2 regions of the Asanoa sp. WMMD1127 genome follow, and region 1 is predicted to be linked to the other one. Evidence: predicted binding sites of a transcription regulator. Region 1 holds the regulator's gene; the other holds the start of a gene.
What was found. Region 1 encodes HrcA, which represses chaperone genes, less so after heat shock. Its sites were predicted from a motif close to GGTTNGCACNCTCNNNNNGAGNGTGCNAACC; they were not measured.
Positions count from the first base shown of each region.

Region 2: a site for HrcA is predicted at 9,539-9,569, ahead of groES (co-chaperone GroES). Genes of this name have one in related genera too.

Region 1 covers NZ_JARUBP010000001.1:7,873,917-7,889,844, forward strand. The annotation lists gene O7635_RS37680 (glycoside hydrolase family 3 C-terminal domain-containing protein) at 1-372, shown strand, start outside; gene O7635_RS37685 (16S rRNA (uracil(1498)-N(3))-methyltransferase) at 532-1,269, opposite strand; gene dnaJ (molecular chaperone DnaJ) at 1,291-2,424, opposite strand; gene hrcA (heat-inducible transcriptional repressor HrcA) at 2,481-3,500, opposite strand; gene O7635_RS37700 (DUF4870 domain-containing protein) at 3,663-4,301, shown strand; gene hemW (radical SAM family heme chaperone HemW) at 4,339-5,544, opposite strand; gene O7635_RS37710 (enoyl-CoA hydratase family protein) at 5,563-6,330, shown strand; gene O7635_RS37715 (hypothetical protein) at 6,388-7,245, shown strand; gene O7635_RS37720 (MFS transporter) at 7,276-8,451, shown strand; gene O7635_RS37725 (phytanoyl-CoA dioxygenase family protein) at 8,727-9,629, shown strand; gene O7635_RS37730 (MOSC domain-containing protein) at 9,675-10,316, opposite strand; gene rpsT (30S ribosomal protein S20) at 10,386-10,652, opposite strand; partial or broken gene O7635_RS37740 (MerR family transcriptional regulator) at 10,732-11,506, opposite strand; gene O7635_RS37745 (HEAT repeat domain-containing protein) at 11,515-12,168, opposite strand; gene O7635_RS37750 (phosphotransferase) at 12,511-13,503, opposite strand; gene lepA (translation elongation factor 4) at 13,601-15,481, shown strand; gene O7635_RS37760 (NUDIX domain-containing protein) at 15,589-15,928, shown strand, end outside.
Region 2 covers NZ_JARUBP010000001.1:934,170-950,097, reverse strand. The annotation lists gene O7635_RS04640 (ABC transporter ATP-binding protein) at 1-749, shown strand, start outside; gene O7635_RS04635 (ABC transporter ATP-binding protein) at 746-2,536, shown strand; gene O7635_RS04630 (DUF1707 domain-containing protein) at 2,547-2,819, opposite strand; gene O7635_RS04625 (substrate-binding domain-containing protein) at 3,063-4,172, shown strand; gene O7635_RS04620 (ATP-binding cassette domain-containing protein) at 4,270-5,094, shown strand; gene O7635_RS04615 (ABC transporter permease) at 5,091-6,365, shown strand; gene ybaK (Cys-tRNA(Pro) deacylase) at 7,821-8,273, opposite strand; gene O7635_RS04605 (class I SAM-dependent methyltransferase) at 8,227-9,468, opposite strand; gene groES (co-chaperone GroES) at 9,680-9,994, shown strand; gene groL (chaperonin GroEL) at 10,073-11,716, shown strand; gene O7635_RS04590 (molybdopterin-dependent oxidoreductase) at 11,792-13,345, shown strand; gene O7635_RS04585 (WhiB family transcriptional regulator) at 13,401-13,808, opposite strand; gene O7635_RS04580 (response regulator transcription factor) at 14,024-14,848, shown strand; gene O7635_RS04575 (DUF5319 domain-containing protein) at 15,069-15,494, opposite strand; gene guaB (IMP dehydrogenase) at 15,610-15,928, shown strand, end outside.

The DNA of each region.
Region 1 (15,928 bases):
ACGGCCGAGCCGCTGTTCCCGTTCGGCCACGGCCTGGGCTACACCACCTGGGCCTACGAGTCGCTCGACGTCGAGGCCGGCCAGGTGGTGGTCACGGTCCGCAACACCGGCGCGCGCCCTGGCCGCCAGGTCGTCCAGGTCTACGTGGGCCCGACCACCGATGGCGGCCCGGTGCGACCGGAGCGATGGCTGGCCGGCTTCGCGGCCGTGACGGCGGCCCCGGACGAGGCCGTGACCGTGCGGATCCCGTTGCCCGAGCGGACGTTCCAGGTCTGGGACGACGGCGGGTGGCGGACCGTCTCCGGCACCTACCGCGTCGAGGCGTCGGCGGCGGTGACGGACCCGCGACTCACCGCGACGGTCGATGTGTGACCGATCGTCGATCTTGCGCGGGTCAGCAAATGGCGCACAGTCGACGTTCGCCCGAACGGGGAAGGCGGACTTGCTGAAGACCGGGTGATGTGGTCTCGTATATGGGACGGCCGGCGCCTTCCCCCGTGGGTGCCGGCCGTCAACTCTGTCTATGCGTTGTTACGCCCAGCGGCCGAGCCGCGCGCTGACCACCGAGAGCGCCGCGACCCCCGCTGTCGAGGTCCGCAGCACGTTGGCGCCGAGCCGCACCGCGGTCGCGCCGGCCGCCTCGAACGCGGCCACCTCCTCGGGCGTGATGCCGCCCTCCGGCCCCACCACCAGCAGCACCTCGCCGCCCGCCGGCAGGTCGACCGCGGCCAGCGGCGTGGTGGCCTCCTCGTGGAGCACGTAGGCCGCCGCGGCGGCGCGCAGCCGGCCGGCGACGGTGGCTGTGGACGCGTCCGGGTCGCCGCCGATCGTCGGGCGCCAGGCGCGCCGGGCCTGCTTGGCCGCCTCGCGGGCCGTCGCCACCCAGCGCTCGCGGGCCTTGTCGCCACGCTCGGCGCGCCAGCGGCTGACCGAGCGGGTGGCGGCCCAGGGGACGATCTCGTCGACACCGACCTCGGTCATCGCCTGCACGGCCAGCTCGCCACGGTCGCCCTTGGCGATGCCCTGCACGACGACGAGACGGGGGTTGGGCGGGGGTTCATAAGCCCGGGCGGTGACCGTCAGGCTGAGCACGTTCTTCCCGGCGGCGGTGACCACGGCTTCGGCCGTGCCGCCCCGCCCGTCGGCGAGCAGCAGTTCCTCACCCGGGCCGATCCGCTGCACCGTGGCGGCGTGCCGACCCTCGGGGCCGTCGAGCGTGAACTCGTCGCCGGCCGGCAGCGCGTCGACGAGGAAGAGGGGACGGCTCAATGGAGTCTGCGACGCACGGCGTCAGTGCCCGTTGAAGGCGTCGCGCATCCGCGAGAAGAAGCCGCCCTGCTTGGTGAGCTCGGCCACCTCTTCGCCCCGGGACCGGGAGAACTCGCGCAGCACCCGCTCCTGCTCGGCGGTCAGCTTGGTCGGGGTGCGCACGTCGAGGTGCACGTAGAGGTCGCCGCGGCCGGCGCCGCGCAGGTGCGGCACGCCGCGCGCCCGCAGCCGCAGCGTCGAGTTGGGCTGCGTGCCGGGCTTGACGTCGACGGTCTCCTCGCTGTCGAGCGTCTTGATGGTGAGCCGGGTGCCGAGCGCCGCCGCCGTCATCGGCACGGTCACCCGGCAGTGCAGGTCGTCACCCTTGCGGGAGTAGACGTCGTGCGGCCGCTCGTGGATCTCGACGTAGAGGTCGCCGGCCGTGCCGCCGCCGGGGCCGACCTCGCCCTGCTGGGCCAGCCGGATCCGCATGCCGTCCTCGACGCCGGCCGGGATCTTGACGGTCAGCGAGCGCCGGGTGCGCACCCGGCCGTCGCCGGCGCAGGTGGGGCAGGGGTGCGGGATCACGGTGCCGTAGCCCTGGCACACCGTGCACGGGCGGGACGAGACGACCTGGCCGAGGAATGTGCGCTGGACCGACTGCACCTCGCCGCGGCCGCCACAGGTCTCGCAGGTCGCCAGGTGGGTGCCGGCCGCGGTGCCGGCGCCGGCACAGGTGGTGCAGAGCACCGCGGTGTCGACGGTGATCGGCGCCTCGACGCCGAACGCGGTCTCCAGCAGGTCGAGCTCGAGCCGCAGGATCGCGTCGGCGCCGGGCCGGGTGCGCGGTCGCGGACCACGGGCGCCACCGCCGGCCGCGCCGAAGAACGCGTCCATGATGTCCTGGAAGCCGACGAACGGGCCGGCGCCGGGGCCGCCACCGGGGCCACCGCCGCCCGGGGCCAACGGGTCGCCGCCGAGGTCGACGATCTGCCGCTTCTGGTCGTCGGACAGGACCTCGTACGCCGCGTTGATCTCTTTGAACCTGTCCGCGGCGGCGGGATCGGGGTTGACGTCGGGGTGGAACTGACGCGCCAGCTTGCGGTAGGCGCGCTTGATCTCGTCGTCGCTGGCGTCCCGGGCGACGCCCAGAATCCCGTAGTAATCCCTGGCCACTGTGTTCGCAGTCCTCATGTCGTCTCGCTTGTGCCGGCGCCGTGATCAGGTGGGGGTCAGTTCTGGCCCAGCATCTCGCCTACGTAGCGTGCCACGGCGCGCACGGTGGCGATGGTGCCGGGGTAGTCCATCCGGGTGGGCCCGAGCACACCCAGGCCACCCACGATGGTGACACCGGGGCCGTAGCCGGTGCTGACGATCGACGTCGCCCGCAGGTTGTCGATCTCGTTCTCGTCGCCGATCCGCACCCGGGTGATCGGCTCGACCTCGCCGATCAGCTTGAGCAGGATGACCTCTTCCTCCAGCGCTTCGAGGATCGGGCGCAGCGAGCCCTGGAAGTCGAGCAGGCCGCCACGGGTCAGGTTGGCCGTGCCGGCCAGCGCCACCCGCTCCTCGTGCCGCTCGACCAGCGTCTCCAGCAGCACCGTGGACAGCGCCACGGTGGCGGCCCGCAGCTCCGGTGACGACTCGTCGACCAGCGCCTGCACCAGTGGAGGCGTGTCGGAAAGCTTGCAGCCGCAGAGCTTCTCGTTGGTCAACCGGCGCAGCGTGGTGACGGTCGCCTCGTCGATCGGCGCGGGCAGGTCGACCACGCGCTGCTCGACCCGGCCGGTGTTGGCGATCATCACCACCATGAGCCGGGTGGTGGAGATCGGCACCAGCTCCAGGTGGCGCACCGTCGATCGGGCCAGGCTCGGGTATTGCACGACGGCGACCTGGCGGGTGAGCTGGGCCAGCAGGCGGACCGTGCGGTGCACCACGTCGTCGAGGTCGACGGCGCCGACCAGGAACCGCTCGATCGCGCGCCGCTCGGCCGGGCTCAACGGCTTGACCGTCGACAGCCGGTCGACGAACAGCCGGTAGCCGCGGTCGGTGGGCACGCGGCCGGCACTGGTGTGCGGCTGCCGGATGTAGCCCTCCTCCTCGAGCACCGCCATGTCGTTGCGCACGGTGGCCGGTGAGACGCCCAGTTGGTGCCGCTCCACGAGGGCCTTGCTGCCGACCGGCTCCTGGGTGGCGACGTAGTCCTCGACGATCGCCCGCAGCACGTCGAGCTTGCGGTCATCGAGAGCCATGCGTCACCCCCTCCTGCCATCTGGCACTCGACTGTAGCGAGTGCCAGTCTACGACGCACCCACCCACCTGGCGATGATCGCTGTTTGCCGTGGCCAAGCTGTCCAGAACAAGTCAGAAGTCGCATCTGGCGCGGGTTGATCGATACCCCTACGGTGTCGGGCATGACTGAGCCACCCCGGCCACCCGGTGAGGGTCACTCCGACCCGACCGCTGCGCCGCCCCCTTACCAGCCGACCTCGGGCGGCGGGGGTTACCCGCCGCCCACCTCCGGTGGCGGTGCCTACCCGCCCGCCGGTGGCTACCCACCGCCCGGTGGCGGCTATCCGCCGCAGGGTGAGGGCTACCCGCCGCAGGGCGGGGGCTATCCGCCGCAGGGCGGCGGTTACCCGCCGGCCGGCGGCTACCCGCCCGGTGCCTACGGCCAGCCCGGCGGCTACGGCCAGCCCGCGGGCTTCGCCAACGGCGAGGAGAAGACCTGGGCGCTGGTCGCCCACCTCGGCGGCGCGCTGCTCGCGTTCATCAGCGGCGGCACGCTCGGCTGGGTCGCCCCGCTGGTGTCCATGCTGGCCAAGGGCAGCGTCTCCCCGACCGTCCGGGCCCACGCCGTCGCGGCGCTCAACTTCCAGATCGTCTGGTCGATCGTCGCGATCATCGGCTGGGCCACGGCCTGCCTGATCATCGGCTTCATCATCGCGCCGATCGCGATGCTGATCGCCATAATTTTCGGCATCATCGCGGGCGTCAAGGCCAACGAGGGCCAGCTCTACCGCTACCCGCTGAGCATGAGCCTGATCAAGTAGTTCCGCGGCCGGGGGCTGCCGACTCGGTGGCCCCCGGCTACGGCAGCAGGTCGCGGACCACCGCGTCGGCGAGCAGCCGGCCGCGCAGGGTCAGCACCGCCGCGCCGTCGACGACCTCCAGCAGGCCGTCCGTCCGGGCCCGCTCCGCGTCCGCGCGTCCGGCCGCGTCGAGCACGTCCAGCGGCAGCCCGCTGGCCAGCCGCAGCCGCAGCATCACGTCCTCGACGTGCCGGTCCTGCGCCGTCAGCACCTCCCGGCCCGCACCCGGCGAGCGGCCGTCGGCGAGGCGCTGGGCGTACGCCGCCGGGTGTTTGACGTTCCACCACCGCACGCCGCCGACGTGGCTGTGCGCGCCCGGCCCGACGCCCCACCAGTCGCCGCCGGTCCAGTAGAGCAGGTTGTGCCGGCACCGACCGGCCGGCGTGGTGGCCCAGTTCGACACCTCGTACCAGTCGAAGCCGGCCGCGGTCAGCGCCGCATCGGCGGCCAGGTAGCGGTCGGCGGCCACGTCGTCGGACGGGTGCGGCAGCTCGCCCCGGCGGATCCGCGCGGCCAGCCGGGTGCCGTCCTCGACGATCAGGGCGTACGCGCTGACGTGGTCGACACCGGCCCCGATCGCGATGGCCAGCGAGGCGGCGAAGTCGTCGGCGGTCTCCCCCGGCGTCCCGTAGATCAGGTCGAGGTTGACGTGGTCGAAGCCGGCCGCCCGGGCCTCGCTCGCGGCCTGCGCCGCCCGGCCCGGTGAGTGCCGGCGGTCGAGCACCCGCAGCACGCCCGGCGCGGCCGACTGCATGCCCAGCGAGATCCGCGTGTAGCCGGCCGCCCGCAGCGCCCGCAGGCTCTCCGGCGTGACCGACTCCGGGTTGGCCTCGGTGGTCACCTCGGCGTCCGGCGCGAGCCCCCAGATCTTGTCGATCCCCTCGATGATCCGGGCCAGGTCGTCGGCCGGCAGCAGCGTGGGCGTGCCGCCGCCGACGAAGACCGTGTCGACGGCCGGCGCGGCGCCCAGCGTCCGGGCCGCCAGCTCGAGCTCGGCCAGCACCGTGTCGGCGTAGCCCTCGGTGCGCCAGCCGGGCAGGTCGCCCGGCGCGTACGTGTTGAAGTCGCAGTAGCCGCAGCGCGACGAGCAGAACGGCACGTGCACGTAGACGCCGAAGCCGCGCGCACCGACCGTGCGCAGGGCGGACGCGGGCAACGCGCCGTCGGACGGCACCGGTTCGCCGTCGGGAAGTGGGCCGGGCATGCCACTAGTGTGCGCCCCATGACTCTTGTCCGGATCGACACCGACCGCGGGGTAACCACCCTCACCCTGGACAGCCCGCACAACCGCAACGCGCTGTCCACGCCGCTGATGACGGAGCTGCTGGACGGGCTGGCCGCGGCCGTCGCCGACCCGGCGGTGCGGGTGGTGGCGCTGTCACACACGGGCCCGGTGTTCTGCTCCGGAGCGGACCTCAAGGAGACCGCCGCGGCGTACGCGTCCGGCCAGGTCCCCGTCGGCATGCTCGGCGACGTGCTGGCCGCCGTGGTCGAGTGCCCGAAGCCGGTCGTCGCGCGGATCGGCGGTCCGGCCCGGGCCGGCGGGCTGGGGCTGATCGCCGCGGCCGACATCGCGGTCTGCGCCAACGAGGCCACGTTCGCGTTCACCGAGGTGCGGCTCGGGGTGATCCCGGCGGTGATCTCGTCGACCGTGCTCCGCCGGCTGGCGCCGCGGGCGGCGCAGGAGCTCTACCTGACCGGTGAGCTGTTCGACGGGACCCGGGCCGCCGCGATCGGGCTGGTCACCGCGTCGGTCGGCGCCACGGAGCTGGACGCGACCGTGCGCTCCTACTGCGCGGCCCTGGTGCGGGGCGCGCCGGGCGCGCTGGCCGGCACCAAGGAGCTGCTGGCCCGCACGCCGCTGGCGTCGGTGGCGGAGGACGCGGCCGAGCTCGGCGCGCGGTCGGTCGGCTACTTCCTCTCGGAGGAGGGTCGCGAGGGCGTCACCGCGTTTCGGGAGAAGCGCGACCCGGCCTGGATACCGGGATAGTTCCCCGCTGTCGCACCGCCGTCGTAACCTGTGCCACAAACGTGCATGGAGGTGTCGGTGCGAGGTCGTGGCGTCGTTGTCGGGATCGTCGCGCTCTTCCTGGTGGCGGCGTTCGCCGTCTGGCTGAGCCAACAGGACTTCAAGGCGCCGTCCATCACGCTGCCGGCGCCCTCGCGGGACTGCACGGTGCAGGCCGGCGACGACAGCCCGCCGGTCACCCTCGACGCGGCGCAGATGGCCAACGCCGCCACGATCACGGCGGTCGGCGTACGCCGCAGCGTGCCGGAGCGCGGTGTGGTGGTGGCGCTGGCGACGGCGCTCCAGGAGTCCAAGCTGGAGAACCTGCCCGGCGGCGACCGCGACTCGCTCGGGCTGTTCCAGCAACGGCCGAGCCAGGGCTGGGGCACGCCGGAGCAGATCCGCGACCCGCGCTACTCGGCCGGCCGGTTCTACACGGGCCTCAAGAAGGTGCGCGGCTGGCAGGACATGCGGGTCACCGACGCGGCCCAGGCGGTGCAGCGGTCGGCGTTCCCGGAGGCCTACGAGAAGTGGGCCGACGAGGCGTCGGTGCTGGCCGCGGCGCTGCTCGGCAAGGCCACCGGCGCGGTCGCCTGCACGGTGCCGGGCGAGCCGCTGATGCGCGGGGCCCTGGCGGCGACGTCGTTGACCAAGGTGCTCAACCTCGACTGGGGCAAGGTCGAGACGGTGCCGGCCGGGGCCGGCTTCGCGGTGGCCGCGGGCGACGCGACGGCCGGCTGGCGCTACGCGCACTGGCTCGTCTCGCACGCCACCGACCACGGCGTCAAGACGGTCCGGTTCGCGGGCATGGAGTGGTCGGCCGACGGCGGCCGCTGGTCGTCGGCCGACGGCGTCGGCGCCAACCAGGTGCAGGCCGAGGTCTTCGGCGACGCGTGAGAGCCACCGCCGCGGGGTAGCGAGAGCCCCATGCCCCGCCGGTCCGCGTTCCTGCCCCTGTTGTTCAGCGTGCTGGCGCTCGGCATCGCCGACTCGATGATCGGGCCCTACCTCGTGCTGTTCGGCGCCGACGAGGCCGGCCTGTCGCCCCTGCGGGTCGGGATCTTCATGTCGCTGGTCTCGCTGAGCGGGCTGGCCGTCAGCACCTGGCTCGGTCGCCGCTACGACCGGTCGGCGAGCCGCTGGCCGGCGCTGGTCGCGGTCGTCGCGCCGGCGGTGGGCTACCTGGCGCTGACCACCACCAGCGCGTACCCGTTGCTGCTGCTCGTCGGGGTCGGCCTGCTGGGCGCCGGGATGGCCGCCTTCCCGCAGGTTTTCACGCTCGCCCGGACCCATCTCGACCGGACCGGCGGCGCGGCGGTGCGGCGGGGCACGCCGGCGCTGCGGTCGGTGTGGTCACTGGCCTGGGCGGTCGGGCCGATGGTCGGGGCGGCCATGCTCGCGCTGGGCGGCTACGACCTGCTGATGGTGGTCACCGCGGCCGCTTTCGGGCTGGTGGCGGTGCCGCTGGCGCTGCTCGGGCGGACGCCGGCCCCGCTGCCACCGGCCGAGCCGGCCGCGGACGGCGGGCGGTTGTCACGCCCGCTGCTGCTCGCGGCCGGCAGCTTCACGCTCTTCCACACCGCGATGCTGGCCGGTTCGGTGGTGCTGCCGCTCTACGTCACCCGCACGCTGCACCAGTCCGACTCCGCGGTCGGGCTGCTGTTCAGCGTGTGCGCGATCGTGGAGGTCCCGGCCGCGCTCGCGACCATGCTGCTGCCGGCGCGGAGCCCGGTCCGCGCCATCATCGTGGCCGGCATGGTGCTCTTCGCCGGCTACTTCGTGCTCGTCTCCGCCAGCGCCACGATGCCGCTGCTGATCGCCACGCAGGTGGCGCGCGGCGTGGCGCTCGCCGTCGTCGGGGCGCTCGGCATCACCTACGTGCAGGACCTGGCGCCCGGGGCCACCGGACGGACGACCGCGCTCTACGCCAACACGCTCACCGTCGGTTCGCTGGTGTCGGGCGTGCTGGCCGGGGCGACCGCGCAGACGCTGGGCTATCGGCCGGCGTTGCTGGTCTGCGCCGGGCTGGCGGCGGCGGGCTGCGTGCTGCTGGCCGTCAGCGCGGTGGTCCGGCCGCGCGCCGCGCTCGCGTACCCGGGATGAGTTTTATCTCACTTTCTGTATGATCTTGTGACTGCTTTGTCGGCATTTAGGGCGACCTAAGACTCCCCCGTGTAGTGATCCCCCTCCATATCGTGCCGATCCGCCGATCGCCGTCGATCTTCGGCCGATCGGAGTCTTTCCGGCATGGCAATCGCCTCTAGCATCGCCGGGGTGCGCGAAATCCGTTCGGATTCGCGTCGTGTATCCGGGGCCGCCCAGGCCCGAACCGACGGTCGAAGTGACGGCCCCAGTGACGTCACGGGGAGGAATTGCACGTGTTCGACTACGGAGGCCGCACGGGCTACGAGCCGATCAGCGAGGTCGACCGCAAGGAGTTCCACGAGCAGGGCTTCATGCTGCTGCGCAACGTCCTGACCGAGGACCACCGCGCCGCCCTCGAAGAGGCGGTCGACCGGGTGTACGCGGAGGAGAAGGCCGCCGGCCGGACCACCAAGGACGGCACGCTGCACCTGCTGGGCTTCCTCGACCGCGACGAGCTCTTCGGCGAGCTGCTGACCCACCCGATCGCGTTCCCCTACATGTGGGGCCTCGCCGGCTGGAACATCTACACGCACCACAACCACCTCGACGTCACCCCGCCCGCCGCCGAGCCGGAGAAGCCCTACTGGGGCTGGCACCAGGACGGCTACCGGCAGAACTCCGACCCGGAGACGATGGACCCCAACGTCCCCCGGCCGATGTTCTCGCTGAAGGTGGCGTACGTCCTGTCGGACCTCTCCGAGAACGGCCGCGGCGCGACCAAGGTCATCCCGGGCAGCCACCTGTGGAACTCGCTGCCCCGCCCGGCCGACCTGACGGTGCAGAACCCGGACCCCGAGGGCACCGTCGAGATCACCGCGAACCCCGGCGACGCGTTCATCTTCGACCGCCGCCAGTGGCACTCGCGCTCGACGAACCTGTCGACCATCACGCGCAAGATGCTGTTCGTCGGTTACACGTACCGGTGGATCCGCCCGCTCGACGAGCTGCACGTCGACAAGGAGTCGGAGTGGTACCGCAACCGCACCCCGGTGCAGCGCCAGCTGCTGGGTGAGGGCACCCACACGGCCAACTACTGGGGCATCAACTGGGACGGCTACATCGACGACGAGATCCCGCTGCGCAAGGAGCTCAAGACCCGGGGTCTGCTCGACCGCAACATCCCCTGGCTGCGCTGATCTCTTTTCGGAAGCCCGGCCCCTTTGTTCGGGGGCCGGGCTTTCTCATTTCTGGACGCCGACGCGACGGCGGATCTTGGCCAGCATGCGCTCCGGCAGGTCGTCGGCCTTGAGGAGGTTCGGCAGCAGTTCCGGCTGGCCGTTGAAGGCGCGGAAGGTCTCGCCGATCGTCACGCCGTGGTCGGGGCGGTGGACGACCTCGATGGTGTCGTCCGCGCCGACCTGCCCCGGCGTCAGCACGCGGAAGTAGGCGCCGGGTGCCCCGTGGACGGTGAACCGCTTGATCAGGTCGGGGATGCCCCAGAAGCCGGCGAAGGTCATGCAGGGTTCGCGGGGCTTGGTGACCTGCAGGACGGCGTCGCCGATGGCCCACCGCTCGCCGATGACCGCGCCGGTGACGTCGACGCCGCTGGTGGTGAGGTTCTCGCCGAAGGCGCCGGCGCCGAGCGGGCGACCCAGTTCGGTGGCCCACCACCGTGCGTCTTCGACGGCGTACGCGTAGACCGCCTGGTCGGTGCCGCCGTGGACCCGGCGGTTGCCGATGTAGTCGCCGTCGACGCCCTGGTCCGAGACCGTGACCCGGTCGATGGTCGGCTGCTTGTCGATGCCGGTCTGCCCACCCGGCCCGTCGGCGTAGTCGGTGATTGTGCGGCTGCCGATGTTGACCGAGAGAACGCGCCCTGTCATGCGAGCCAGGCTACGCAACGAGGGCCGGTCCGCGATGATCGCGGCCGACCCTCCGTTGTTCCGCGCGCGTCAGGCAGCGGGGACGTTGAGCTTCTTGGCGATGGCCGACTTGCGGTTGGCCGCCTGGTTCTTGTGGATGACGCCCTTGCTCACGGCCTTGTCGAGCTTGCGCGACGCCTCGCGCATCAGCACGGTCGCCTGCTCGGTGTCGCCGGCCGCGGTGGCCTCGTGGAACTTGCGGATCGCGGTCTTCAGCGACGACTTGACCGACTTGTTACGCAGCCGGCGCTTCTCGTTCTGCCGGTTGCGCTTGATCTGGGACTTGATGTTCGCCACGCGACAGCCTCGTCCTGCTCCTGGTTGGTTGAATGGGGCGCAGGCGAACCTCGCCACACGCGAAAAACCAGACTACCAGTCACTCCATTGACGGGCCAAAACGGCCCCTTACGTAGGCCGCGGTGAGGGCGACGGCCCGGTCGTCGTCCTGCTCCAGTGTCTCGATCGCGCGGCGCGCGGTGCGGCCCGGGATGTCCGCGAGGGCCTGCGTCAGCCGCTGCCGGGCGGCCGGGGTGCCATCGGCGAGGCGGTCCACGAGCGCGCTGGCGATCCCGTCCGCCAGCGCGGGGTCGGCCGCCAGCGCGCGCAGCGCATCGGCGGCGTCGGCGTCGGACTCGCCGTCGACGATCATCTCGATCAGCGGCGGGGCCGCCTCGGCGACGCCGCGGGCGCCGAGCGCCAGGGCGGCGAGCCGGCGGACCGCGTCGTCGTCGAGCGCTTCCCGCAGCAGCGCGGTGGCGGCGTCGCCGTCGATCTCGGCGACGCACTGGGCAGCGCGCATCCGGACCTCGGCCGTGGGCGCTTCGAGGCCGTCGGCGAGCAGGGGCAACGCGCGGTCGCCGGCGCGCGCGAGCGCCCAGCGCAGCGATCCGCTGTCTGGTCTGCGCGATGAGGTCGTCGACCAGCTCGGCGGGGGTGAACCCGGGATCGTCGAGCGCGCGCTTGACCTCCCGCAACGACAGTCCCAACGACCGAAGGCTCTCGATGTGGAAGATCCGCGCGATGTCCGCGCCGGAGTACTCCCGGTAGCCCCCGACGGTCCGGCCCGTCGGCCGCACCAGCCCGAGCGAGTCGTAGTGCCTGAGCATGCGAGCGCTCACCCCGGACCGCCGCGCCACGTCGCCGATCAACACGGCCCCTCCTAGCTGGTGCCACCCAGTGCCACGATCCGCTTCGCCTCCTCGATCGCCAACTCGAACCCGGCGTCGGGGTCAGTGGTCAGCCGCTCGGTGGCGTGGGCGTGCCTCCGCACGCGAGGGTCCGGGTTGTCCGCCGCGGCCTTTACCGCTGGTGCGCCGGCCTCGCCGAGCGCGACCAGTGCCCGGCTGAGGCTCAGCTGGGTCGGTGGCCCGCCGCGGCCGAGCTGGGCCGCGAGCTGGGCGGCCAGGGCGGGCTCGTCGCCGTCCGGTACGAGGGCGACCGCCGCCCGCCACGCGGCCCGCGCCACCTCGTCGTCGACGTCGGCGAGCAGCGCCGGGGTGATCGCCGGCCACGCCTCCGGGTCCCCGATCTTCGACAGCGTGTGCAGGGCCTGACTGCGCGCCTGCGCCGTCCCGGACCGCAGTTCGGCGACCAGCCTGGGAACGGTGACCGCGGGCGGCAGGCGGGTGAGCGCCCAGGTCAACATCTCCCGCACGGAGAACTCGGGCTCGACCGCACACCGCGCGACGAGCACGTCGACCAGCCGCGCGTCCGGCGTGGTCCCGACGGCCAACGCCGCCCGCAACCGCACCGCCGCGTCGTCGCTCCCCAACGCCTTGCCGGCCCGCGCGATGTCGTCCGCCGCCATGCCCATGACAACCACCTCCGGGCTCCAGTGAAGGCCTTGTCACGGTGTCAAGGTCAAACCACGTCACCCCCGCGGCCTGCGCCGCCGCTCCCTCCTTGCTCTGCAGCCATATACGCAACACCTTCGTGCCTGAGCGTTGCGTGTATGGCTGCAGAGCAAGGAATCACCGTATTTCGGTCAAAGCGAACTCTCGTGACGTCTCGGGGCTATCACGGCCGTTGGGCCGGACTCACGGGCGGGTCGGAGGCCGTAAAGAGTGTCTGTTCGGGTCGACACGCTTCGGCGTGTGCGTACATGCCGGAGCATGTCGGCTCCAGGAGAGGCCCACCGCCGACCCGGCGCCGCGGGTCAGAGGGTGAGATCCCAGCCCTGGCGGGCGGCGAGCCAGGTCAGCGCCACCTCGCCGTGCCAGGTCTGGTGGGCGCGGACCGTCGGGGCCGCGTCGTTGAGGGGAGCCGCGCCGCGCGTCAGGAAATAGCCCGACAGGGCGGCCAGGGCGCCGTCCAGGGCGCCGGGCGGGGCGTCGGTCGCGGTCGGGTGGCTAGACCAGAGTTGGTCCGCGTCGAGACCGCCGGCGTAGGCGGTGATGAGCAGGACCGCCGTGTCGAACCAGGCCGGGCCGTGGCAGAGCCAGTTCCAGTCGACGATCCAGGCCCGGCCGTCCGGGTCGATGATGACGTTGTCGAGGCGCAGGTCGCAGTGGGTCAGCTCCGGGCCGGCGGTCGTGACGAGCGCCGCCGCGCCCGATTCCAGTGCGGCCAGGGCCGGCAGGAGGTCGCGCGCCGCGGACGCCGACGGTGGGAGCGGGACCTTGCCGTCGGCCATCCAGCGCCAGCCGCCGAACTCGTCCGCGATCATCGGGGCCAGGGCGGGTAGGCGCAGGTCGAGCAGCGCCGGCGGTGGGTCGGCCAGCGCGGCCGCCGCCGTCGACCAGGCGTCGAGGGTCGCGGTCAGCTCGGCCGGCTGCCACGGCAGCGCCGGGGTGCGGCCCTCGACGGCCTCCGCGCACAGGACGAAGAAGTCCGGGGTGGCCAGCGTCCAGAGCGGCCGCGGCGCCCGCACCGACGGCGGGAGGGCGGCGGTGACCAGCGCCTCGTGGGCGTACCAGTCGCAGAGGTGCCGTTGGTCCGCGGAGCGGGCGGCCTTGACGAAGACCCGGTCCCCGGCGGCGGTGGTCAGCAGCCCGGCGAAGCCGCTGGTGAAGCCCGCGCCGGCGACCGCCGCACCCACCACCGGCGAGCCGAGGCGGCCCTCGATCGCGGCCCGCAGGTCGGCGGAGAGGTCGCCCCAGGACGGGCGCACGGCGGTCGCGGAGTAGGCGAACGGCGGCGTCGCGAGCATGGCGGCCATCCTGCCCGACCGCGTGCTGCCGGCCTACTCAATTGGACATGGGAGCATAGAGAGCGACCTCGACGACCGCCGACCAGAACGGACCACCGTGCCACCGACGCTCGACCCCGGCGCCAACCAGCCTGGTGCCACCGACCCGGCGCGCATCCGCAACTTCTGCATCATCGCCCACATCGACCACGGCAAGTCGACGCTGGCCGACCGGATGCTGCAGCTGACGGAGGTGGTCGACCCGCGGCAGATGCGCGCGCAGTACCTGGACCGGATGGACATCGAGCGCGAACGCGGCATCACGATCAAGTCGCAGGCGGTCCGGATGCCGTGGACCGTGCGCGAGGGTGACCAGGCCGGCCAGAGCGCCGTGCTCAACATGATCGACACACCTGGGCACGTCGACTTCACGTACGAGGTGTCCCGCAGTCTCGCCGCCTGCGAGGGCGCGGTCCTGCTCGTCGACGCCGCCCAGGGCATCGAGGCGCAGACGCTGGCCAACCTCTACCTGGCGCTCGAGAACGACCTGCACATCATCCCGGTGCTCAACAAGATCGACCTGCCGGCGGCCCAGCCGGAGAAGTACGCCGAGGAGCTCGCCCACCTGATCGGCTGCCGGCCGGAGGACTGCCTGCGGGTGTCCGGCAAGACCGGTGAGGGCGTGGCGCACCTGCTCGACGAGATCGTCCGGCAGTTCACGCCGCCGGTCGGCAACGCCGACGCGCCGGCCCGCGCCATGATCTTCGACTCGGTGTACGACATCTACCGCGGCGTCGTCACGTACGTCCGGGTGATCGACGGAAAGATCGAGGCGCGCGACCGGATCAAGATGATGTCCACGGGGGCCGCGCACGAGCTCCTGGAGATCGGCGTCATCTCGCCCGAGATGGTCAAGTCGCCGGGGCTCGCGGTCGGCGAGGTCGGCTACCTGATCACCGGCGTGAAGGACGTGCGGCAGTCCCGGGTCGGTGACACGGTCACGATCAACGGGCGGCCGGCGACCGAGGCGCTCGGTGGCTACAAGGACCCGAAGCCGATGGTCTACTCGGGCCTCTACCCGATCGACGGCTCGGACTACCCGGCGCTGCGCGACGCGCTCGACAAGCTCAAGCTCAACGACGCGGCGCTCGTCTACGAGCCGGAGACCTCCGCGGCGCTCGGCTTCGGCTTCCGCGTCGGCTTCCTCGGCCTGCTGCACCTGGAGATCATCCGGGAGCGGCTGGAGCGCGAGTTCAACCTGGACCTGATCTCGACGGCGCCCAACGTGGTCTACCGCGTGATCATGGACGACGGCGAGGAACTCTCGGTGACGAACCCGAGCGAGTTTCCGGTCGGCAAGGTCGCCGAGGTCTACGAGCCGGTCGTACGCGCGACCGTGCTGACGCCCAACGACTACGTCGGTGCCGTGATGGAGCTCTGCCAGGGCCGGCGGGGGTCGCTGCTCGGCATGGACTACCTGTCGACCGACCGGGTGGAGCTGCGCTACACGCTGCCGCTCGCCGAGATCATCTTCGACTTCTTCGACCAGCTGAAGAGCCGCACCAAGGGCTACGCCAGCCTCGACTATGAGCCCTCCGGCGAGCAGAAAGCGGACCTGGTCAAGGTCGACATTCTGCTGCACGGCGAGCCGGTCGACGCGTTCAGCGCGATCGTGCACAAGGACAAGGCCTACACCTACGGCGTCAACATCGCGGCCAAGCTGCAGAAGCTGATCCCCCGGCAGCAGTTCGAGGTGCCGATCCAGGCCGCGATCGGCAGCCGGGTGATCGCCCGCGAGACGATCCGGGCGATCCGCAAGGACGTGCTCGCCAAGTGCTACGGCGGTGACATCACCCGGAAGCGCAAGCTGCTCGAGAAGCAGAAGGAAGGCAAGAAGCGGATGAAGATGGTCGGCCGGGTCGAGGTGCCGCAGGAGGCCTTCATCGCCGCGCTGTCCACGTCGGACACTCCCGCGGACGCCAAGGCCGGCAAGAAGTGACGTCCCCGCTCGCCGCGGGGCCGTCGGCCGCCTTCTGCCCCCGGTGCGGCGCGGCACTGGCCAGCCGGCCGCCGACGGCGTGCCCCGCGTGCGCGTACCAGATGTATGTGAACGCTCGACCGACCGCGAGCCTGATCGTGGTCGACGGCGGTCGGTTCCTGGCGCTGCGCCGGGCCGTCGAGCCGATGGCCGGGCTCTGGGAGACGCCGGGCGGGTTCTGCGACGGCTTCGAGCACCCGCGGGACGCCGCCGCCCGCGAGGGCCGCGAGGAGCTCGGCGTGGAGGTCGAGATCAAGGACTTCATCGGCATGTACGTCGGGACGTACGAGTTCCAGAACGAGTCACTGCCCGTGTTGGACTGTTTCTTCTTCGCGACCCTCGACCCGGCGGCGATCCGGCTCGAGCCGACCGAAGCGACCGAGATGACCTGGTTCGACTTGGCTGATC
Region 2 (15,928 bases), 6.9 Mb from region 1:
TCGCCGCCCGCCGGGTGGTGCGGATGTTCACCATCGAGCCCGAGTTCACTTCGCCGGCGGCGCCGGTCTCGGCCCCGCCCGGGCCGCTCGTCGACGCCGAGTCGGGGCTGACCGTCCAGCCAGGACGGTTCACCGCGATCGCGGCCGGCGACCCGGTGGCGGCGGCCACGATCGCCGACCGGCTCGGCCGGTTCGCCGACGGTGCCGTCACGCTGTCCGGCGTACCGCTGGCCGATCTCGACCTGGCCGACGTGCGAGCCCGGGTGCTGGTGGCCGACAACGACGCGCGGCTGTTCTCCGGTCCGCTGCGCGGCGAGCTCGACCCGCGGGCCAAGGGCGACGCGGCGGTCGCGTCGGCCCTCGACGCCGCGAGCGCCCGCGACGTGCTCGACGCCCTGCCCGACGGGCTCGACACCCTGGTCGCCGAGCGAGGCCGCGAGTTCTCCGGCGGCCAGCAGCAGCGCCTGCGGCTGGCCCGCGCGCTGGTCGCCGACCCCGAGACGCTGGTGCTGGTCGAGCCGACCAGCGCGGTCGACGCGCACACCGAGGCGCGGATCGCCGCCCGCCTCGGCGCCGCCCGCGCCGGGCGCACCACGGTCGTCTGCACCACCAGCCCGCTCGTGCTCGACCGGGCCGACGAGGTCGCCTTCGTCGCGGGCGGCCGGGTGGTCGCCACCGGCACCCACCGCGAGCTCCTGCGCCAACGCCCCGACTACGCCGCCACCGTGACCAGGGAGGAGGACGGATGACAAGACAGCTCCCTGTCGCAGAAGCGTGGGAGGTGCGGCGCTATGCGCGCCGACTGGTCCGCCGCCATCCCCGTCAGCTCGCGCTCGCGATTGGGCTGCACGGGCTGGCCGCGGTCGCGGGCCTCGTCGCCCCGCGGCTGCTGGGCAACCTGGTTGAGGGACTGTCCACCGGCACCACCACCCGAGCCGTCGACGAGGTGGCGATCGCCATCGCCGCGTTCGTGGTGACGCAGGCGGTGCTGACCCGGTTCGCCGCCTTCTGCTCGGCCCGGCTGGGCGAGCGGGTGCTGGCCGAGCTGCGGGAGGAGTTCGTCGACCGGGTCCTCGCCATCCCACTGTCCACCGTGGAGCGGGCCGGCACCGGTGACCTGCTCACCCGTACGTCCCGCGATGTCTCGGCCCTGTCGCACAGCGTGCGGTTCGCCATGCCCGAGACGCTGATCGCCATTGTCACCGCGGCGTTCGTGGTCGGCGCGATCATCCTCACCAGCCCGCTGCTGGCGCTGCCCTGCCTGATCGCGGCGCCGATGCTCTGGTACGGCACCCGCTGGTACCTGCGCCGCGCGCCCGCCGGCTACCTGCGGGAGAACGCCGCCTACTCCGACATCACCGACGGCATCAGCGAAACGGTCGAGGGGTCGCGCACCACCGAGGCGCTGCGTCTGCAGGATCGCCGCCGGGCCCGCACCGACACCGACATCGCCCGGTCCTACGCGGCCGAGCGCTACACGCTGATGCTGCGCACGGTCTGGTTCCCCATCGTCGAGGTCGGCTACGTGGTGCCGGTGGTGGCCACGCTGCTGATCGGCGGCTGGTTCTACCTGGAGGGCTGGGTGACGCTGGGCCAGGTGACCGCGGCGACGCTCTACGTGCAGGCGCTCGTCGACCCGCTCGACCGGCTGCTGTCGTGGCTCGACGAGCTCCAGGTCGGCGGGGCCTCGCTGGCCCGGCTGCTCGGCGTGGCGGGCAAACCGGCCCCGGCTGCCGAGACGGTGCCGGCGCCGCGCGGTGAGCGGTTGGTGGCCAAGGACGTGCGATACGCCTATGTGGAGGGTCGCGACGTCCTGCACGGCATCGACCTGACGATCGAGCCCGGCGAGCGGCTGGCCATGGTCGGCCCGTCCGGCGCCGGCAAGTCGACGCTGGGCCGCCTGCTGGCCGGGATCCACGCGCCCACCGGCGGCTCGATCACCGTCGGCGGGGTTCCGCTGGCGTCGTTGCCGCTCGACGAGCTGCGCTCGCACGTCGCGCTGGTGACGCAGGAGCACCACGTCTTCATCGGTACGGTCCGCGACAACCTGGTGATGGCCCGGCCGGGCGCCACCGACGACGAGGTCCGGACGGCGCTGGCCGCGGTCGACGCGCTCGACTGGGTCGCCGCGCTGCCGTCCGATTTGGACACCGTGGTCGGCACGGGTGGCTACTCGGTGCCGCCGGCCCAGGCCCAGCAGCTGGCCCTGGCCCGGCTGGTGCTGGCCGACCCGCACACGCTGGTGCTCGACGAGGCCACCTCGCTGATCGACCCGCGGGCGGCCCGGCACCTCGAGCGGTCACTCGCCGCGGTTCTCCAGGGGCGCACGGTGATCGCCATCGCGCACCGGCTGTTCTCGGCGCACGACGCCGACCGGGTCGCGGTGGTGGAGGACGGCCGGATCACAGAGCTGGGTTCCCATGCCGAGCTGGTCGCGGCCGGAGGCTCGTACGCCGCGCTCTGGCGCTCCTGGCACGGGGACGACGGCCCTTCCGACCGTATTCGGCGCGAAAGTCCTTATTCGACAGTGGCGTAACCGGTCGTCCTTAACGGGTCACGGCCATGTAGAGCCCAAGTAACAACAAGGTCACAGCTGCGATCGCGAAGAGGACGAGGAGATCCCGGCGCACGGTGCCGGGCTTCTCCGGCAACGAAGGAAGATCGCTGGTCACGATCGCGAGATCACCGAGAGTGCGGGCGCCATAGGCGTTTCCCACACGCTCCGTGAACTCGTCGAGGCTCAGGTGACCGGTCGCGGTGTGCTGCTGTAACAGCTCGACCACGCGCTGTCGATCGTGGTCCGACGCACGAGTATCCAAAGTCAACCTATCCCCTCTCCGCGGCCGAAAGCGTACGCTCTGAGAGCGCTTTCTCGGGTCGCCCGAACGCATCGAAGCCGGTTCCAGTGCCGTGACCGGATCGTTACGGCAGCGTGTCGACCGCGCGAGGTAGGGGCGCAAATGCGCGAGTATTTTGTGTTTCGGATTGCAAGGGTCCGGGAGGTCAACAGTGCCGTTCGCCCCCGAGCGGTCCGCTCAACGGCCATGAAGGAGTCCAAGGTTATGCGTAACCGATTTCTGTCGGTCGCCGTCGCCACTATGGCGGTCGGCGCACTGGCACTTGCGGGTTGTGGGTCGGATGACTCGGGCGGCGGCGACGCCGGTGGCGGCGGTGCCGCCAAGAAGGTCGGCGTGATCCTGCCCGACGCCGCGACCTCGCCGCGCTGGGAGGCCAACGACCGCCCGCTGCTCGCCGACGCGTTCAAGAACGCCGGCATCGAAGCCAACATCCAGAACGCCGACGGCGACAAGGCCAAGTTCGGCACCCTGTGTGACAGCATGATCAACGAGGGCGTCTCCGTCCTGCTGATCGTCAACCTGGACTCCGACTCCGGCAGCGCCTGCCTGAAGAAGGCCCAGGGCGCGGGCATCAAGACGATCGACTACGACCGCCTGACCCTTGGCGGCGAGGCGTCGTACTACGTCTCCTTCGACAACGTCCAGGTCGGCAAGCTGATGGGCGAAGGCCTCACCAAGTGCCTGACCGACGCCGGCAAGACCAAGGCCAACATCGTCCAGATCAACGGCGACCCGACCGACAACAACGCCGCGCTGTTCAAGCAGGGCTACGTCGAGGCGCTGAAGCCGAAGGTGGACGCCGGCGACTACACCATCGTCGGTGACCAGACCGGTAAGTGGGACGCCACCGTCGCGGGCACCGCGTTCGAGCAGCTCTACACCCAGGCCGGTGGCAAGGTCGACGGCGTCATCTCCGCCAACGACACCATGGCCCAGGGCATCATCGCCCGGCTCACCGCCAACGGCCTCAACGGCAAGGTGCCGGTGACCGGTCAGGACGCCAGCAAGGAAGGCCTGCAGGCCATTCTCGCCGGCAACCAGTGCATGACGGTCTACAAGGCCATCAAGAAGGAGGCCGACACCGCCTCCAAGCTCGCGATCGCGCTGATCAACGGCGAGACCCCGGGCAGCGACCTGGTCAACGGCTCGGTCAAGGACACCGTCCTGAACAAGGACGTCCCGTCCGCGCTTGCTGTGCCGCAGGCGATCTACAAGGACTCCGTCAAGGACGTCATCGCCGACGGTTTCTGGAAGGCCAGTGACATCTGCACCGGCCAGTTCGCGGCGGCCTGCACCGAGGCCGGCGTTCAGTAACCAACGCCAGCGGGCCCGGCAGGCATGACCTGCCGGGCCCTCTGGGCGCTTAGGGCCACGGTTACTGCCGGGGCGCGAAACAACTAGTGAGGTGACCATGACGGTGCCGGAGGGCGCTGCGGGGACGGTGACGACGGCGACGGACGACGCCGAGCCGTTGCTGCGGTTGCGCGGGATCAACAAGAGCTTCGGCGCGGTCCACGTCCTGCAGGACGTGGACTTCGATGCATACGCAGGGCAGGTGACCGCGCTCGTCGGCGACAACGGCGCGGGCAAGAGCACCCTGATCAAGGGGATCGCCGGCAGTCAGCCGTTCGATTCCGGGGAGTACGTCTTCGACGGCCGGCCGGTCTCGGTGACGAACCCCAAGCACGCCAACGAGCTTGGCATCGAGGTCGTCTACCAGGACCTGGCGCTCTGCGACAACCTGGACATCGTCGACAACCTGTTCCTCGGCCGTGAGGTCACGAAGAACGGGATCCTCGACGAGGCGACGATGGAGCGGCGGGCCCAGGAAACCCTGGCCGGCCTTTCCGTGCGCACGGTGAAGTCGATCCGTCAGGTGGTCGCCAGCCTCTCCGGTGGCCAGCGGCAGACGGTCGCGATCGCCCGCGCGGTGATCTGGAACTCCAAGCTCGTGGTGCTCGACGAGCCGACCGCCGCCCTCGGCGTCGCGCAGACCGAGCAGGTGCTGCGGCTGGTGCGGCAGCTGGCCGACAACGGCCTCGCGGTCGTGCTGATCAGCCACAACCTCAACGACGTGTTCCAGGTGGCCGACCGGATCTCGGTCCTCTACCTGGGTCGCATGGCGGCACAGATGAAGGCCAAGGACGTGAAGAGCAACCAGGTCGTCGAGGTCATCACGACCGGTCGGTCCGACGCGATCGGCGGCATCACCAACGGAAACGGGGAGTTGAAATGAGCACCCCGACCAAGGTCGAGGCGACCGAGCCCGTCGCCGAGCAGCCGACCGCTCCGGGCAACCCGCTCGGGGCCGCCGTCGCCAACTGGTGGTCGCGGGTCCGTGGCGGTGACGCCGGCTCGCTGCCCGCGGTGCTCGGCATCATCGCGCTGGTCATCGTGTTCGCCGCGCTGCGGCCCAACACGTTCACCAACGCGTTCAACTTCGCCAACCTGATCCACCAGGCGGCGGCCGTCATCGTCATCGCGATGGGCCTCGTCTTCGTGCTGCTGCTCGGCGAGATCGACCTGTCGGCCGGCTACGCGGCCGGCACGGCGGCGGCCATGATGGGCATCGTCGTCACGCGGTGGGGCTGGCCGTGGCCGCTGGGCATCCTGGCCTGCCTCGTCACCGGCGCCGTGATCGGTCTGCTGATCGGTCTGCTGGTGGCCAAGCTGGGCATCCCGTCGTTCGTCGTGACGCTGGCGGCGTTCCTCGCCCTGCAGGGCGTGCTGCTGCGGCTCATCGGCGAGGGCGGCACGATCGCGATCCGCGACGAGACGCTGCGAGCGATCAACAACAACGACATGCCGGTCTGGCTGGGCTGGGTCGTGTTCGCGTTGGTGGTCGGCGGCTACGCGTTCATCGTGCTGCGGCGCGGCGCCAAGCGGCGGGCCAGCGGCCTGACCGCCGAGGCCGTCCAGGTCACCCTGGCCAAGATCGTCGCACTGGCGGTCCTGGTCGGCCTGGCCACCTACTGGCTGAGCATCGAGCGCAGCCGCAACGCCGCGGTCACCTCCATCAAGGGCGTGCCGATCGTGGTGCTGGTCCTGCTCGTCCTGCTGGTCAGCCTGACCTTCCTGCTCACCAAGACGTCGTTCGGCCGGCACGTCTACGCGGTCGGCGGCAACGCCGAAGCGGCCCGCCGCGCCGGCATCAACGTGGGCATGGTCAAACTGGCCTGCTTCATGATCGGCTCGACGTTGGCCGCGGTCGGCGGCATCATGCTCGCCAGCCGCGACAACTCGATCTCCCCGGGCACGGGCGGCGCCTCAACCCTGCTGTACGCCGTGGGCGCGGCCGTCATCGGCGGCACCAGCCTCTTCGGCGGCAAGGGCCGAATCGTCGACGCCATCCTGGGCGGTCTCGTGATCGCGATCATCATCAACGGCATGGGGCTGCTCAACCAGCCGTCCAGCGTCGTCTACATGGTGACCGGCCTGGTCCTTCTGGTTGCCGCTAGCGTCGACGCGATCTCGCGCCGGCGGGCTCGGTCTACCGGTCGGGTTTAGCTGTTCTGTTGAAGGGCCCGGCGGCTTTGCCGCCGGGCCCTTCTTTGGTTGCGGTCCGTATGGGGTGACGGCGGTCTTCGCTTAGGGCAGCCAGAAGGTCCGGACGGTGACAAGGTCGTTCGTCCGGTGGGGCGCTCCACCTTGTCACCGTCCGGACCTTCTGGCCGTCGGGCTACGCCCGCCGACGAGATCCACCCCCCGCCCCCCGCCGGGGGTGGGGCCTGGGGCCCGTCGTGTGTAGCTGGTCGGTTGCGACGGGCCTGGTGCGCGCGCCACGAACAGCCCTGGGCGCCATCCGGCGGCGCGGTCCGTCGGGCGCTGGCGGTTGGGCCGGGCGATCGCGTTGACCGACACGAGCCCTTCCGTTCCGGCGAGACCGTGGGGCGAGGCGCGTGGTTGCTTTCGGTGATGGGCCACCATGGGGCGACAACCGCGCGGTCCGTCGGGCGCTGGCCGTTGGGCGGCCGGCGGTTGGGCCGGGGTGGGTCTCTGGTCTAGGCGATCGCGCCTGCTGCGCGTCGACCGACATGAGCGCTTGCGTTGCGGCGAGACCGTGGGGCGAGGCGCGTGTTGTCCCCGGTGATGGCCGATAGGAGGCGACAACCGCGCGGCGCCGGTCGCCCGCTGGCGGATGACCAACTCGCGGGATCACCCGGACGTGCTGGTGGCGGTCGGCGGATGCCTGGTCGGAGCCAGGGCCCGCTGGATCACCCGGCTGCGGGTGGCAGTGGGCTGATGCTGGGTCGGAGTGCGAGTGGTGAGGCCTCGGCCACCTCGATCATGTACAGCTCATCGGGTCGTTAGCGCACTGTGCTCGTGAGCATGTGCAGCTCATCTGGGCGCGCGTCGGCGTGTCGCCCAGTCGCGACCCACACGATCAAGGAGAAACGCCCTCAGAAGCCAGACCAGGCGCACGTGATCATGGCCGGTCGGCACGAGGACCGAATCGGCGAGATCTCGCCCAAGGGCATCGGCTCCTCCGGCGCTCAATCTATGCCGCCGATCGGCGGCTGGTGGTGGCTCGTGTTGGTGGCGGGGGTTTGGCGCGCGATGGTCTGGCCGCGATCGGCGGCTGGCGGTTGCTCGTGTTGGTGGCGGCGGGTCTGGCGCGATGAGCTGGCCGAGGTTGGCGGCTGGCGGTTGCTTGTGTCGGTGTCGGCGGGTCTGGCGGGATGACCTGGCCGCCGTCGGGGGCTGGCGGTTGCCCGTGTCGCTGACCCCGCAACCGGCGCGACAACCCGGCCTCGAAAAACAAACCTCATGCCCACCCCCACCCCCCCGGGGGGCGGCGGGGGGTGGAGCTCCTCGTCGGGCGTAGCCAGACAGATCAGGGTCTCCGGATGGGGACAAGGTGGAGCGCCCAACCGGACGAACGACCTTGTCCCCATCCGGAGACCCTGATGCTCTAGAGCGAAGCCCGACGAGGAGCTCCACCCATACGGACCGCAACCAAAGCTAAGCGGCAGCGATAGCCGCCACCGCGGCCCCAGTGAGATGCACGAGATCCCCAGGCGAGAGCTCGAGCTGCAACCCCCGCTTGCCAGCCGACACGAAGATCGTCGCGTGCCCCATCGCCGACTCGTCCAGCACGACCGGCAGCCGCGACCGCTGCCCCAGCGGCGAGATCCCACCGGTGACATAGCCAGTCGCCCGTTCGGCGGCGGCGGGCTCCGCCATCGAAGCCCGCTTCCCACCCAGCGCCGCCGCGAGTGCCTTCAGGTCAAGCGACCTCGCCACCGGGACCACCCCGACGCCGAGTTGGCCGTCGACCGTGGCGATCAGGGTTTTAAAGACCCGCGGCGGGTCGATGCCGAGGGCGGCCGCCACCGCCTCCCCATAGGACGGCGTCCTGGGGTCGACGTCATAGGGGTGTGTCGTGAACGGAACCTTCTCGCGGGTCAGCACCACCGTCGCCGGGGTTCCTTGGGCTCGCTTGGCCACCTTCGAAGGTTATCGGTGTCGCCAGCACCGCCACCTGGGCACCCGCCACCCGGGTCAGGAGCAGCGACGTCGACGCCCGGCCCGACAGGCGCAGGTCGCGGCGGAGCTGGGCCGGGTCGAGGGCCGAGCCGCGTTTCAAGATCTCGACCGTGCCGATCTCGCGGGCGCGCAGCCACGCGCGCAGCCGTTTCAGGGAGAACGGCAGCACCTCGGTCACCTGGAAGCAGCGCGCGAAACTGGTCGGCACGGCGGTGTCCGTCCAGACGTACGCGATGGTCGGGTCGCCCAGCCGGCCCGCGACCGTCGACGCGAACTCGGCGACCAGGCCCGCCCTGACCACCGCGCCGTCGGGGTCGTACAAGAAGCGACCGACGGGTCCGACCTGGGCCGCGACCGTCCCCGAACCCGTCAGCTCCCGGGCGACCCCGCCGCGCACCACCGAAGCCCGCCTCGGCACCGAGGCCAGCGCGCCGCACCACAGCGTCGCCTCGACCACCTCGCGGTCGACGCTGACCAGCTCCGTCTCCGCACCCGCTGGCGCCCGGTCGTGGTCGAAGCCCGGCGCCACCTTGACCGCCAGCCGGGGCACCCGGGCGGCCAGAGCCTCGACGAAGTCCCACGGCGGCGAGTACGCGGCCGGGTCGAACACCCGCCGGCCGCCCGTCGACCGCCGTGCCGGGTCGCAGAACACCGCGTCGAAGCCGCTGACGTCGAAGGCGGTGGCATCGCCGTGGACGACCGAGAAGAGGCCGGCCCCGTTCGCGGCCGCCGCCGCGGCGGTGGTCTCGTCGATCTCGACGCCGACGACCTCGATCCCGGCCCGGGCGGCGGCCAGCGCGTCGGCGCCGATCCCGCAGCCCAGGTCGGCCAGCGACCGCACGCCGGCGGCGACCAGGCGCGCGGCCCGGCGCTCCGCCACCACCGCCCGGGTTGCCTGCTCCAGCCCGGCCCTGGTGAAGAACAGGCCGGCCGCCGCCGGGCCGAACTTCGTGACCGCCTGGCGGCGTAGCGTGGCCTGGGTGAGTGCGGCGGAGGCCAGATCGGGCGGCACGCCCCGGGACCGCAGCTTGGCGGCCGCGGCCAGCGGGTCGCCGCCAGCCAGGTCGGCCGCCGCGGCCAGGGCGGCTTCGCCATCGGGGGTACGCAGGGCAGCGATGCTCACGTACCCGATTCTCGCGGGTGTGGCGGGTTGGCACTCTCCTTGACGGAGTGCTAGTCGCGGAATAACCTGCGATTAGCACTCTCGGTCTGAGGGTGCCAACAACGCCAGGCAGGCCCGGCACCCGCGACGACGGACCCGCCCTGGTGGCATGAGGCAAATTGGCGCCGGCCGGATCCCTCGGCCGGCTACGAACCTGATACCCCAGGAGGGTATGCCCGTGACTACCGCGACCAAGGTTGCGATCAAGCCGCTCGAGGACCGGATTCTCGTCCAGGCCAACGAGGCTGAGACGACCACGGCGTCGGGCATCGTGATCCCCGACACCGCCAAGGAGAAGCCGCAAGAGGGCACCGTCATCGCCGTCGGCCCGGGTCGGGTCGACGACAACGGCAACCGCGTTCCGGTTGACGTCAAGGTCGGCGACACGGTGATCTACTCGAAGTACGGCGGCACCGAGGTCAAGTACGCCGGCGAGGAGTACCTGGTGCTCTCCGCCCGCGACGTCCTCGCGGTCATCGAGAAGTAACTGATCACAAGCTGAAGTGCGTGGCGCCCCGGACCGGTTCTGCCCGGGCCGGGGCGCCGTGCGTTCGAAGGGACATACATGGCGAAGATCCTGAGCTTCTCGGACGACGCCCGGCACCTGCTCGAGCACGGCGTCAACACCCTCGCGGACACGGTCAAGGTCACCCTCGGCCCGCGCGGGCGCAACGTCGTCCTCGACAAGAAGTTCGGCGCTCCGACGATCACCAACGACGGCGTGACCATCGCCAAGGAGATCGAGCTCACCAACCCCTACGAGAACCTGGGCGCCCAGCTCGTCAAGGAGGTGGCGACCAAGACCAACGACATTGCTGGTGACGGCACCACCACCGCGACGGTCCTGGCCCAGGCCATGGTCAAGGAAGGGCTGCGCAACGTGGCCGCCGGTGCCAACCCGAGCGACCTCAAGCGCGGCATCGACGCGGCCGCCAAGGCCGTCTCGGAGGCCCTGCTCGGCAAGGCCGCCGACGTCGACACCAAGGGCTCCATCGCCAACGTCGCCACCATCTCGGCCCAGGACGCCACCATCGGCGAGCTGATCTCCGAGGCGATGGAGAAGGTCGGCCGCGACGGTGTCATCACCGTCGAGGAAGGCTCGACGCTGGCCACCGAGCTTGAGATCACCGAGGGCCTGCAGTTCGACAAGGGCTACATCTCTCCGCACTTCGTCACCGACCCGGAGTCGCAGGAGGCGGTGCTCGACGAGCCGTACATCCTGATCACGACCCAGAAGATCTCCGCGGTGGAGGAGCTGCTGCCGCTGCTGGAGAAGGTCGTCCAGGCCGGCAAGCCGCTGCTGCTGGTGGCCGAGGACGTCGAGGGCCAGGCGCTCGCGACGCTCGCGGTCAACGCGGTGCGCAAGACCCTGAAGATCGCCGCCGTCAAGGCGCCGGGCTTCGGTGACCGGCGCAAGGCGATGCTGCAGGACATGGCGATCCTGACCGGTGGCGAGGTGATCGCCCCCGAGCTCGGCTACAAGCTCGACCAGGTCGGCCTCGACCAGCTCGGCTCGGCCCGCCGCGTCGTCATCGACAAGGACAACACCACGGTCGTCGACGGCAAGGGCAACGACACCGAGGTCGCCGAGCGGGTCTCCCAGATCCGCAAGGAGATCGAGGCGTCGGACTCCGACTGGGACAAGGAGAAGCTGGCCGAGCGGCTCGCCAAGCTGTCCGGCGGCATCGCGGTGATCAAGGCCGGCGGCGCCACCGAGGTGGAGCTCAAGGAGCGCAAGCACCGCATCGAGGACGCCATCGCGGCGACCAAGGCCGCGGTCGAGGAGGGCACCGTCCCGGGTGGCGGCGCCGCCCTGGCGCAGATCACCTCGGTCCTCGACGGCGACCTGGGCCTCACCGGCGACCAGAAGACCGGCGTGTCGATCGTCCGCAAGGCGCTCAACGAGCCGCTGCGCTGGATCGCCGAGAACGCCGGCCACGACGGCTACGTCATCGTGGAGAAGGTCCGCGAGCAGGGCTGGGGCAACGGCCTCAACGCCGCGACCGGTGAGTTCGTCGACCTGGCCAAGGCCGGCATCATCGACCCGGTCAAGGTGACCCGCAACGCGGTGCTCAACGCCGCGTCGATCGCCGGCCTGCTGCTCACCACCGAGAGCCTGGTGGTCGAGAAGCCGGAGAAGGCGGAGCCCGCCGAGGGCGGTCACGGCCACGGTCACGGCCACGGCCACCAGCACGGCCCGGGCTTCTGACGAAACGGTTACGGTCCGCGCGACCGGGGGCGACCCCGGTCGCGCGGATCTTTTTGTAGGGCCACACTTGCGGGCGTGACACGCAAGTCGTGGAAGTTCGGCGCGCTGGCCGGTGTGGCGGCCGCCGCCGTCGCGCTCGGCCTGGCCGAGGTGGTCGCCGTGCTGACCGGGTCGCGCAGCGCCCCGCTGGTCGCCGTCGGCGGCGTCGTGGTCGACCACGTGCCCGAGCCGCTCAAGCAGTTCGCGATCACCCTGTTCGGCGTGCACGACAAGACCGCCCTGCTGGTCGGTACGGCCGTGCTGCTGGGCCTGTTCGCCGCGGTGATCGGCGCGCTGTCCGTGCGGTGGCTCGCCGTCGGCTTCGCCGGCATCGGGTTGTTCGCCGCGGTCGGGGTCGCCGCCGCGCTGACCCGCCCGGACGCGGGACCGGCGGCCGCCCTGCCGGCGCTGTTCGGCGCGGCCGCCGCCGGCGCCACGCTCTGGCTGCTGGTGGTCGGGCCGCTGGCGCCGGCCGAGGTGACCGAGATCGTGGCGCCGTCCGTCCAGGAGGAAGAGGAGGCGGTCGCCGGGCGGCGCCGGTTCCTGCGCGGCGGGCTGCTGTTCATCGCCGGCGCGGCCGCGCTCGGGTTCGCCGGCCGGTGGCTGTCGACCCGGCGCAGCGTGACCGCAGCCCGCGCCGAGGTCCGCCTGCCGGCCCCGGCCACCCCGGCCCCCGAGGTGCCGGCCGGCGCCGACCTGCGGCTGGCCGGGCTGTCGTCCTACGTGACGCCCAACGACGCCTTCTACCGGATCGACACCGCGCTGGTCGTGCCCCAGGTCGACCCCCAGGAGTGGACGTTGCGGATCCACGGGCGGGTGCGCAACGAGATCCGGCTGAGCTTCGCCGACCTGCTGGCGCGGCCGATGATCGAGCGCTACGTGACGCTGGCCTGCGTCTCCAACGAGGTCGGCGGCGACCTGATCGGCAACGCGCGCTGGCTCGGCGTACCCCTGAAAGGTCTGTTGGACGAGGCGCAGCCGCTCGACGGGGCCGACCAGGTGGTAGGACGCTCAGCGGACGGGTGGACCTGTGGCACGCCGACGGAAGTGCTGCGCGACGGGCGGGACGCGATGCTCGCCGTCGGCATGAACGGCGCGCCGCTGCCCGTCGAACACGGCTTCCCGGTACGCGTGGTCGTGCCCGGCCTGTACGGCTATGTCTCAGCGTGCAAATGGGTGGTCGAGCTCGAGCTGACGAGCTTCGCGGACTACGACGCCTACTGGGTGCCGCGGGGCTGGTCGGCGCAGGGCCCGATCAAGACGCAGTCCAGGATCGACACTCCGCGCGGCCGCAACGACCTCGCCGCCGGCCCGGTCACCGTCGCGGGCGTGGCCTGGGCCCAGCACCGTGGCATCGCCCGGGTCGAGGTGCAGGTCGACAACGGACCGTGGAACGAGGCCCGGCTGGCCGGCGCCGTCTCCGACGACACCTGGGTGCAGTGGGTGTGGAACTGGGAGGCCACCGCCGGGGAGCACACGCTGCGGGTGCGGGCGACCGACAAGACGGGAGCGACGCAGACCTCGCAGCCGGCCGACGTGCTCCCCGACGGGGCCACCGGCTACCACGAGGTCACGGTCACCGTGGCATAAAAAACCGGTCCGGGTCCCTGACGGGGGTCCCGGACCGGAAGAATGAAAGGGGGGTTCAGCTGGCGCGGCGCTGGGCCGGCGCGGGGGTCGGCCGGACAGCCGGCACCGTTGACTTGTGCGGGCGACCGAGGCGCGCCTCGAGCCGCTCGACGTCGACCGTGGTCTGCCGGCGGTCGGCCAGGTCTTCCCAGCCCACAGCCAGCAGGCGAAGCCGTTCGGACTCGGAGAACCCGCCCCAGACTCCGTAGGGTTCGCGCACCGAGAGGGCGTGCGCGGCACATTGGGCGCGCACCGGGCAGGTGACGCACACCGACTTCGCTTTCATCTCCCGTCGGTTGCGGGACGAGCCGCGCTCACCGTCGGGATGGAAGAACTGGGCACTGTCACGGCCCCGGCAGGCGCCTAGCCGCTGCCAATCCCAACGCTCGTCGATGGGCCCGGGCAGCCTGCGTACGTTGGACATCGGCACCCCTCCTTTCCCGCGCGCCTCCGCGCCGTACTGGACTAGGGCTGTCACTACCCCCGGGGATGTCACCTCACACGTGCCTGATCGATTCGTTGCGCGCACCTACCGCATCGGCGTGGCGAACTGTCCGGAACTTTCCTGTTCTTTCCACTGAAACGCCGTAATGATCTCAGCGCGTCGTGGTCCTCTTCTATGAGGAGAGGAGGACCACCGTGCGTACTGTCCTCGTTTGCGTTCGGACATCGCAGGCCGCGCAGAACGTCAATGCGGCGGCGGCCCGGCTCGGAGTAGCCGGCGCCGTCAGAACTGCGGTATCCGAGCCCGAGGTATTGCTCCGTCTGGCCGAGCGCCCAGCAGATGTGGTGCTCGCGGACACAGCCGTCACCAGACCGGACACCGTCGGATTCACCCAGCGGGTGCTGGGGCGGGCGCCCGGCGCGACGATCGTGCTCTTCGGGTCGGAAGACCCGCGGATCGCGGCCGCCGCCGTCAACGCCGGCGCCCGGGCCCTGATCCAGGGCGGCGACCAGGACCTGGTCAGCGTCGTGGCCAAGGCCGTGCTGCTGCTCTGCGTCGCGGGCCGGGTGCCGGCCGCGGTCGGCGGGCTCGCCGGCGCGGGCGCCAGCCGCAACGCCGGGCCCATGCGGATGCAGGCCGGCGTGGGTGCCGGACACCCACAGATCGGCCTGGCCGAGTCCACGTCCGCCGTCGTGCCCGTGCAGCGCGGCGACGCGGGGCCCGGCATGGACGTCCGCGACAACGCCGAGGAGGGTCGCTACTTCGGCCCGCAGTCGGACCCGGTCAACCGCTACGGCGGGCGCGAGGAGCCGGTCGCCCGGCGCGCCGCGCTCACCGAACGGGAGCTCCAGGTGCTCCGGGGCATGGCCGACGGCAAGAGCAATGCCGAGATCGGGCGTGAGCTGTTCGTGTCGGAGGACACGGTCAAGACCCACGCCCGGCGACTGTTTCGCAAGTTGGGCGCGCGCGACCGAGCGCACGCCGTGGCCGCGGGCTTCCGGTCGGGCCTCGTGGCCTGATCCCGCGCGCGGACCGGCCGCACCCCTCTCCTTGGCCGGTCCGTAGGGGTGTCTCGTGGATCAGGCCGGCACCCCGCCGGGCCCAGACGACGACCGACCGCACGCGGAGGTGGGCCGGATACAACACCGGTATCCGCCCCACCTCCGCGCACGCCCGGACGCCGTCTGGACCTCGCCGGGGCACCACCCTGATCCACGAGACACCCCTAGCGGGTGACGATCATGATCCCGAGCTGCCCGGCCGTCCGGGCGGCTCGGGATCGTCGGCCTCGTCGGCCAGGGTGTCGTGCACACCGTCGGCGTAGCCCTTGGCGTATTCCCAGGTCACGTAGTGGTCGGGGTCGGGGTCGTAGGCCGGCTCGTGCACCCGCGGCCGGCCTGAGGTCAGCAGGTGGCGCAGGTTGCCGCGGAGCAGGTCCCAGTCGAAGTAGTGCGGCTCGTGGCAGTCTTCACACTCGATGACCAGCCCGCGGATCCCGACCGGCCCGAGCAGGGCCTGGTAAACCTCGAGGTCGGCCAGGTCTTCGAGCACGTCCTGCCGCTCGACCTCGGTCAACGGGTCGAGGCTCGGGTCGTCGTCGCCCGCGTCGTCGGAGAGCCCCGCGGTGGGGTCGTCCTTGAACGGATCGATGGGCTCGTCGTTCACCCTTCCCACCGTAGTCGTTTTCCGGCCCAGCGCGCCTGCCCGCAGGAGGGCGCGCCGGCCGGTCCGCACGCCTGCGCGGGTAGGATGACCTATCGCGCCGCTGAGGGGACAAACCATGGACAACTCGCCCGTCAACGACCTGCCGGTCGGCACCTTCGGAGACCCGGGAGCCGGCTCCGCGGCCGCCGTGCCGCTCGGCCTGACCTTCGACGACGTGCTGCTGCAACCCGGCGAGAGCGACGTGGTGCCGAGCCAGGTGTCCACCGGCACATTGCTCACCCGCAACGTGCGTCTCGGCATCCCGCTGATGTCCAGCGCGATGGACACGGTCACCGAGGCCCGCATGGCGATCGCGATGGCCCGCAACGGCGGCATCGGCGTGCTGCACCGCAACCTGTCGATGGAAGACCAGGCGCTCCAGGTCGACCTCGTCA